DNA from 2 places in the Nostoc sp. FACHB-133 genome. Region 2 is predicted to be linked to the other one. Evidence: predicted binding sites of a transcription regulator. Region 2 holds the regulator's gene; the other holds the start of a gene.

Region 1 (3,732 bases), on a different contig from region 2:
CAGGGCAGTAGGAAGAGAGCAGGGGGAGCAGGGGAGGCAGAGGAAGCAGGGGGAGAATAACTCCTAACTTTTAACTCCTAACTCCTAAATTTAGTGAAAGTTCTTGTCACTGGTATTGGTCTTGTTTCCGCCTTGGGTGGAAGTTTAGAGGATAGTTGGAAAAATCTGATAGCAGGTAAATCTGGAATTAGGTTACATCAGCCATTTCCAGAAATAAAACCACTTCCCCTAGGTTTAATTGCTCAACAACCATCTGAGTTGGCAATGTTAACTCAAATGGTTGTTACTTCTGCTTTGCAAAATGCTGGGTTAGTTGCACCTTTACCTGATTGTGCTGTCGTCATTGGATCGAGTCGCTCTTATCAAGCATCTTGGGAGATGTTGGCGCGGCAAATGTATAAAGATGCGGAAAATTTGCCCGTTTCTGATTTTGGAAATTGGTTAGAGATATTACCTCATATCAATGCGATCGCAGCTGCAAGACAAATCGGTGCAACGGGTATGGTTTTGGCACCGATGGCAGCTTGTGCAACTGGAATTTGGTCTATCGCCCAAGCAACTTTACTTATACAAACTGGGCAATGCCAACAGGCGATCGCAGGTGCAGTGGAAGCACCAATTACACCCCTAACTTTAGCTGGGTTTCAGCAGATGGGTGCTTTGGCAAAAACTGGGGCTTATCCCTTCGATTTGCAGCGGGAAGGGTTAGTTTTGGGCGAAGGCGCAGCTGTGTTTGTTTTAGAATCCGCAGAGTTGGCAAAACAGCGTCAAGCAAAAGTCTATGGTGAAATTCTCGGTTTCGGCTTAACTAACGACGCATATCATAGTAATTCACCGGAACCTGAAGGGAAAAGTGCGATCGCAGCTATCAAACAATGTTTAGAACGTAGTTGTCTATCACCAAGCGATATTGATTACATTCATGCTCATGGTACAGCAACCCAGCTAAATGACCAGATGGAGAGTATGGTAATCCAGCGTTTGTTTCCCCAAGGAGTGGCAGTTAGTTCGACCAAAGGAAGCACAGGTCATACATTAGGAGCATCAGGAGCATTAGGCGTAGCTTTTTCTCTCATGGCATTAAAGCATCAAATATTACCGCCTTGTGTAGGATTGCAGCAGCCAGAATTTGATTTAGAAATCGTTACAGCAGCACGTCTAAGTAAAATTAGGCAGGTTTTATGTTTAAGTTTTGGCTTTGGCGGACAGAATGTAGCGATCGCGTTAGCTAAGTCCCCATAGTACTTTGTACCTACAGCACAATATAAAATATAAAACTGTAACAAAAACTACAAAATTCCTATTTTTCTCAAAAAAAGGATAAGCTAGTTACAGAATGATATCCGGTTCGTAAAGATACCGTGATTAGGAGAAAATTTTATGATTTCAAAATCACTACTACCGCTAGAACCTGCTTCTCCAGCGCATATATGCCCATTTGACCAAGCCTGTAGTTACTTAGAAGCGGCAGCTAAAGAATTAAATTTAAATCAAGGTTTGCTGGAAATCCTCAGCCACCCACGTAAGGTTGTCACAGTTTCCATTCCCGTCAAACTAGATGACGGGGAAATACAGGTTCTCGCTGGACACCGGGTACAGCACTGCGATGTCTTAGGCCCTTACAAAGGCGGAATTCGTTATCATCCGGCTGTGACATTGCGCGAAGTATCGGCTTTGGCAATGCTGATGACCTGGAAATGTGCATTGTTAGGTATTCCTTATGGTGGTGGTAAGGGTGGCATTGCCATAGATCCAAAACGCTACAGTGTTGGCGAATTAGAGCGAATCAGCCGCCGTTATATCAGCGAGTTAATTAAAGATATTGGGCCTTCTGTAGATATTCCTGCGCCAGATATGGGGACTTCAGCCCGTGAGATGGCTTGGATGATGGACACTTACTCTGTGAATGTCGGTAATGCTGTACCAGGGGTTGTGACTGGGAAACCGCTTTCCATTGGTGGTTCATTGGGACGCGAAATGGCAACCGGACGTGGCGTGATGATTACTGTGCGTGAGGCGCTGGCAGATCAAGGTAAATCCTTAGTAGGAGTGCGAGTAGCTATTCAGGGTTTTGGTAATGTAGGTGGTGCTGCTGCTGAATTACTATATGAAGCAGGCGCGAAAATTATCGCTGTTTCAACAGGTGCTGGGGGAATATTTTCCGAAGTTGGTCTTGATATTCCCGCGTTGAAAATCTACGCTGCTGAAAATCGCAAGAGTATTGTAGGTTTCCCGCAATCTGTAGCAATTAGTAATGCAGATTTATTAGCTTTACCTTGCGATGTCTTAATACCAGCAGCCTTAGAAAACCAGATCACTGAAGAAAATGTGAATCAGGTGCAAGCGCAAATTGTTGCAGAAGCAGCTAATGGGCCACTTACTCTTGAGGCTAGCTTGTCTCTAGAGGAACGGGGTGTGATAGTACTACCAGACATCTTAGCGAATGCCGGCGGTGTGGTAGTGAGTTATTTGGAGTGGGTACAGGGTCTTTCTTACGTATTTTGGGATGAGGAGCGAGTTAACCGCGAAATGGAGCATTTGATGGTGCAAGCCTACCGCAAGGTGATTCAGCAGTCTAATAAGCGGCAAATTTCTTTAAGATTAGCAGCTTACACTTTAGGGGTGGGTAGAGTTTCCCAGGCCCTGACTGACAGAGGTCTTTATCCTTAATATTTAGGAAGATACAACATTTTAAATTGAATAGACCAGATTTGTAGGGGTGCAACATTATATTGTGCCCCTACAATTACATCAACTAAAATGAATTTCACAAAAAAGGAGATTTAGTAACCTTCAATCTGATGAATGAAGAAAGCACCACAACCTAAATCAAAATGATAATAATTTTCTCTGAATTGCTTTCATACAAAGGGCGATGCGAGAATTGATATCTTTTCGCTCAACTTCACCGATACCCAATTTTACTTTGAGGTGTTGGATATAATTTTGAACAGCTCTTGTAAATCGAGAACAATTAAATCTGGTGTCTCTATTTGGAGATGTTGTAGTACTTCTTGGGGAGTGTTGGCGATCGCACAAATAGCAGAGGGGTCGAAATTTTATGAGAAAATCACAGTTATTTTGGGCTACCTCCGGGTGATCTTCTACAACGAGAAATATCTGTGGCTTGGCTTTCATATTTTTAACGATTTAAACGAAAACCCATATATAGAAAAGTGCCTAGTTTACCCCCATAGATATCACTTTCCCTATATCCCGGAGAACTTTTATGAAGTTGGAGATATAAACTAGAGTATATAAATGTATGCTTAACAAAAAATAATCAATATGAGCAGCAACCTTTTACAACGCATTACCTATAATCCTGACATTTGCCACGGCAAGCCTTGTATTAGGGGACTTCGTTATCCTGTTGAATTGATACTCGAATTACTTAGCTCTGGCATGACAATTGATGAAATTTTAGCAGATTATGACGATTTAGAACGGGAAGATATTCTCGCATCTCTCCAATTTGCTGTTCGCTTGAGCCAAGTTAAAAGTATATACAAAGTTGCTTCATGAAATTTCTGGTCGATGCTCAATTGCCTGTTCGACTGGCTCGATTCTTAGAATCTGCGGGTTATGATACAATCCATACAAAAGATTTACCTAACAAAAATGCTACCTCAGATACAGAAATAAATGCCGTTTCAATACGGGATAATCGTATAGTAATTACTAAGGATTGTGATTTTTTAAATTCTTTTTTGACAATTCAAGAGCCTTACA
Region 2 (3,732 bases):
TAACTTTGCTAATTTGCATTGGGAATAGAGCATGGGGCATAGGGCTTGGGGCATAGGGAATGGACAAGAATTTTAATACTCAATGCCCAATGCCTAATGCCCTATGCCCAAATTATCTTATATTCCCATAATTTCATATCCTGCATCTACATATAGAACTTGTCCGGTAATACCACTGGACAAATCACTACATAAGAAAGCGGCAGTATTACCCACTTCTAGCTGAGTGACAGTACGGCGCAGGGGAGCTACTTCTTCGACATGATGGATCATATCCAAAATTCCACCAACTGCTGAAGATGCTAAGGTGCGGATGGGGCCTGCGGAGATGGCATTGACGCGGATATTTTGTGGCCCTAGTTCAGCAGCTAGGTAACGCACGCTCATTTCTAACCCTGCTTTAGCAACTCCCATAACGTTGTAGTTAGGAATTGCTCTGACACCGCCTAAATATGTCAGCGTGACGATACTACCTCCCTCAGTCATCAAAGGTTTCGCTGCACCACTTAACTGCACCAGCGAGTAAGTACTGATTTCTAAGGCAGTGTTGAAGCCAGAACGAGAGGTTTGGCTAAAGTCTCCACTTAAATCGTCTTTACTGGCAAAGGCCAGACAATGGATCAGAATGTCTAGCTTCCCCCATTGCTCACGAATTGTCTCAAAGGTAGATTGAATCTGTTCTTCATCTTGGACATTACAAGGAAGAAATAAGCTTGGGTTGAGGGGTTCTACCAACTCCGCAACTTTTTTCTCCATTTTGCCGCGTTCATCCGGCAGGTAGGTAATACCCAGGTTTGCTCCGGCTTTATGCAGCTGTTGGGCGATGCCCCAGGCGATCGAGCGGTTATTGGCAATACCTGTAACAAGAGCATTTTTTCCAGTCAGATTCAGCATAGAAATTGTTAATGCGATCGATCATTAGGAGCATACTAGAATCTGAGGCACGTTTGTCTTTGTTTTATACAGGATTTGCAAAAATGAATATTGAGAAGGGTGTTTGCTATGACAAAAATCTTGATTTTTCCTAAAGATTTTCTCAAGATATCTTTATTTGTTCTTTAAAAAACCCTTTTTAATACAGTTATTGGAACTACTTATCAACAATTAGTAGCTGAAAGGATCAACAATTATGTATCATTATAAACAAACAGTTATGAAGCGATTAGTTTGAGTATAGGAAAGTACAGAAAGGTTGACGGTGCTTTATTCATTTTTCGGGTGTATTCTTAGGTAATCAGTTTTTGTTTTTCCGGCATTGGGTAGGGGAAGGGAGATGATCGTGACACAAGATAAAGCCCTAGCAAATGTATTTCGTCAGATGGCGACCGGGGCGTTTCCGCCAGTTGTGGAAACGTTTGAACGCAATAAAACGATCTTTTTTCCTGGCGATCCTGCCGAACGAGTTTATTTTCTTTTGAAAGGTGCTGTTAAACTTTCTAGGGTGTACGAGGCAGGAGAGGAAATAACAGTAGCATTGCTTCGGGAAAATAGTGTTTTTGGTGTTTTGTCATTGCTGACAGGAAATAAGTCGGATAGGTTTTACCATGCGGTTGCATTTACACCTGTGGAATTACTGTCAGCCCCAATTGAACAAGTAGAGCAAGCACTCAAGGAAAATCCAGAATTATCAATGTTAATGCTGCGGGGTCTTTCTTCGCGCATTTTACAAACAGAGATGATGATTGAAACTCTCGCTCACCGAGATATGGGTTCTAGGTTGGTGAGTTTTTTGTTAATTCTTTGTCGGGATTTTGGCGTTCCTTGTGCAGATGGGATCACTATTGATCTGAAGTTATCTCATCAGGCGATCGCAGAAGCAATTGGTTCAACTCGTGTTACCGTTACTAGGCTACTAGGGGATTTGCGTGAGAAAAAGATGATTTCTATCCACAAAAAGAAGATTACTGTGCATAAACCTGTTACCTTAAGTAGGCAATTCACATAAAATCAATCGGAGAAAGGGGAATCGGCGCGTGTTCTATTTTGAAAGATGACACTAATAGCTAGAGGTAAATCTAAAATTGAATAATTTCAGCTATTGCCAACTTCCACTTCTCCGCAGACAATGCTTAAAAGTAGTAGGCTGTATCTGGAAGGATTTCGGTAGCTAAAGATGACCACCGGATACATCCTCATCGCAGCAATTTTAATCTTGGGAGGCGTAATTGCCACCGTGGGCGATCGCATCGGCACACGAGTTGGCAAAGCCCGCCTCTCACTTTTTAAGCTTCGTCCGAAAAATACTGCTGTAGTGGTAACTATTTTTACGGGCGGTTTGATTTCAGCATCAACATTAGGAATTTTATTCGCTGCCGATGAAGGTTTGCGAAAGGGAGTCTTTGAATTAGAAGATATTCAAACAGACCTCAGACAGAAGCGGGAACAGCTAAAAACCGCAGAAACTCAGAAAAGTCAGGTAGAAAGTGAGCTAAATCAAGCAAGAATTGCCCAAGCAAAAGCACAACAAGACTTACAGGCAATTAATCAGTCTTTACAGGCAGCAAATGCCAAACAACTCCAAACACAAGCTCAGTTGAACCGCACCATTAGTCAACAAGCTCAAACTCAAACTCAACTCCAACGTACTCAAGGTCAGTTAGGACAAGTTGTAACTCAGTACCAAAAAGCTATAGCTGAGTTGCAAAGCGTTTCCAATCAAAGAAAAGAGCTACAGGCGGCAGTTGAACTACTGAAGACAGAACGACAACGACTGTATGCTGAAGCGAAAAAAGCGATTGACGAAGCCAAAACAGCTATTGAAAAACGCGATCGCGAACTGGCTAACCGTCAAGAAGCCATAGAACAACGCGATAAAAAAATTGGCCAACTCGATCAATTGATTCAAAAGCGTAATGTAGAAGTTGCAGCACGAGAGGAAGTGATTGCCAAACGGGAATCCCGCCTGAAAGAATTGGAAGCGCAACAAGAGCAACTAGAACTAGAAGTTGCCAGGCTAGAAAAATATTATCAGTCTTACCGCGACCTGCGTTTGGGTAAGTTGGCCTTAGTTCGCGGTCAAGTTCTTTCTGCTGCTGTAATTCGTGTTACCCAACCTGCTGAGGCTCGTCGGGCAGTGGTACAACTTTTACAAGAAGCCAATCGCAACGCCAACCTCGAATTAAGTGAGCCTGGGGCAAATCCTGCCAATGTAGAGCTACTGCGCGTGACTCAGGATAGGATTGACCAATTGAGCAAGCAGATTAGCGATGGTCAAGAATATGTGGTGCGAATTTTCTCGGCTGGTAATTACGTCAGGGGAGAAAAGCAGATAGAGTTTTTCGCCGATACAGCCCGAAATCAATTGGTTTTTTCTGGAGGCGCAGTGCTAGCTACAACTAGTGCCGATTCCAAAGCTATGACATCCTATCAGTTACAGCAAAGGCTGGAAATACTAATTTCTGCTTCCCAATTTCGGGCTCGTAATGCCGGAATTGTCGAGGATGTGCAGGTAGAGGGGACTTTCTTGCGCTTTGTCGCCCAATTAAGACAGTATAATCAACCCTTGGAGATCAAAGCGATCGCAGCAGAGGACACTTATACAGCCGGGCCATTGAGAGTAAAATTAGTGGCAATAGTCAACGGAAAAATTATTTTTAGTACTTAAAACATTATTTGCACACTGTTATTAGTAAGATTTAAACATATTCAACAGCAGTCAAAATAGTTGCTGTGATTGCATTTATTGATTTCTAATTCTCAATTTTTATTTTTAATTTCTTATGACTTTACGCG

The links. Region 2 encodes NtcA, which controls nitrogen genes in cyanobacteria. Its sites were predicted from a motif close to TNTGTANNNNNNNNTACANA; they were not measured.
Region 1: the regulator NtcA is predicted to act here: its motif matches at 1,277-1,296, upstream of H6G86_RS13535 (Glu/Leu/Phe/Val family dehydrogenase).

The regions. Positions count from the first base shown of each region.
Region 1 covers NZ_JACJSH010000014.1:2,277-6,008, forward strand. The annotation lists gene H6G86_RS13525 (peptidylprolyl isomerase) at 1-11, shown strand, start outside; gene H6G86_RS13530 (beta-ketoacyl-ACP synthase) at 94-1,242, shown strand; gene H6G86_RS13535 (Glu/Leu/Phe/Val family dehydrogenase) at 1,381-2,670, shown strand; gene H6G86_RS13540 (hypothetical protein) at 2,830-3,138, opposite strand; gene H6G86_RS13545 (DUF433 domain-containing protein) at 3,289-3,525, shown strand; gene H6G86_RS13550 (DUF5615 family PIN-like protein) at 3,522-3,732, shown strand, end outside.
Region 2 covers NZ_JACJSH010000051.1:31,744-35,475, reverse strand. The annotation lists gene hisB (imidazoleglycerol-phosphate dehydratase HisB) at 1-19, opposite strand, end outside; gene fabI (enoyl-ACP reductase FabI) at 118-894, opposite strand; gene ntcA (global nitrogen regulator NtcA) at 1,274-1,945, shown strand; gene H6G86_RS29050 (DUF3084 family protein) at 2,114-3,604, shown strand; gene H6G86_RS29045 (RuvC family protein) at 3,720-3,732, shown strand, end outside.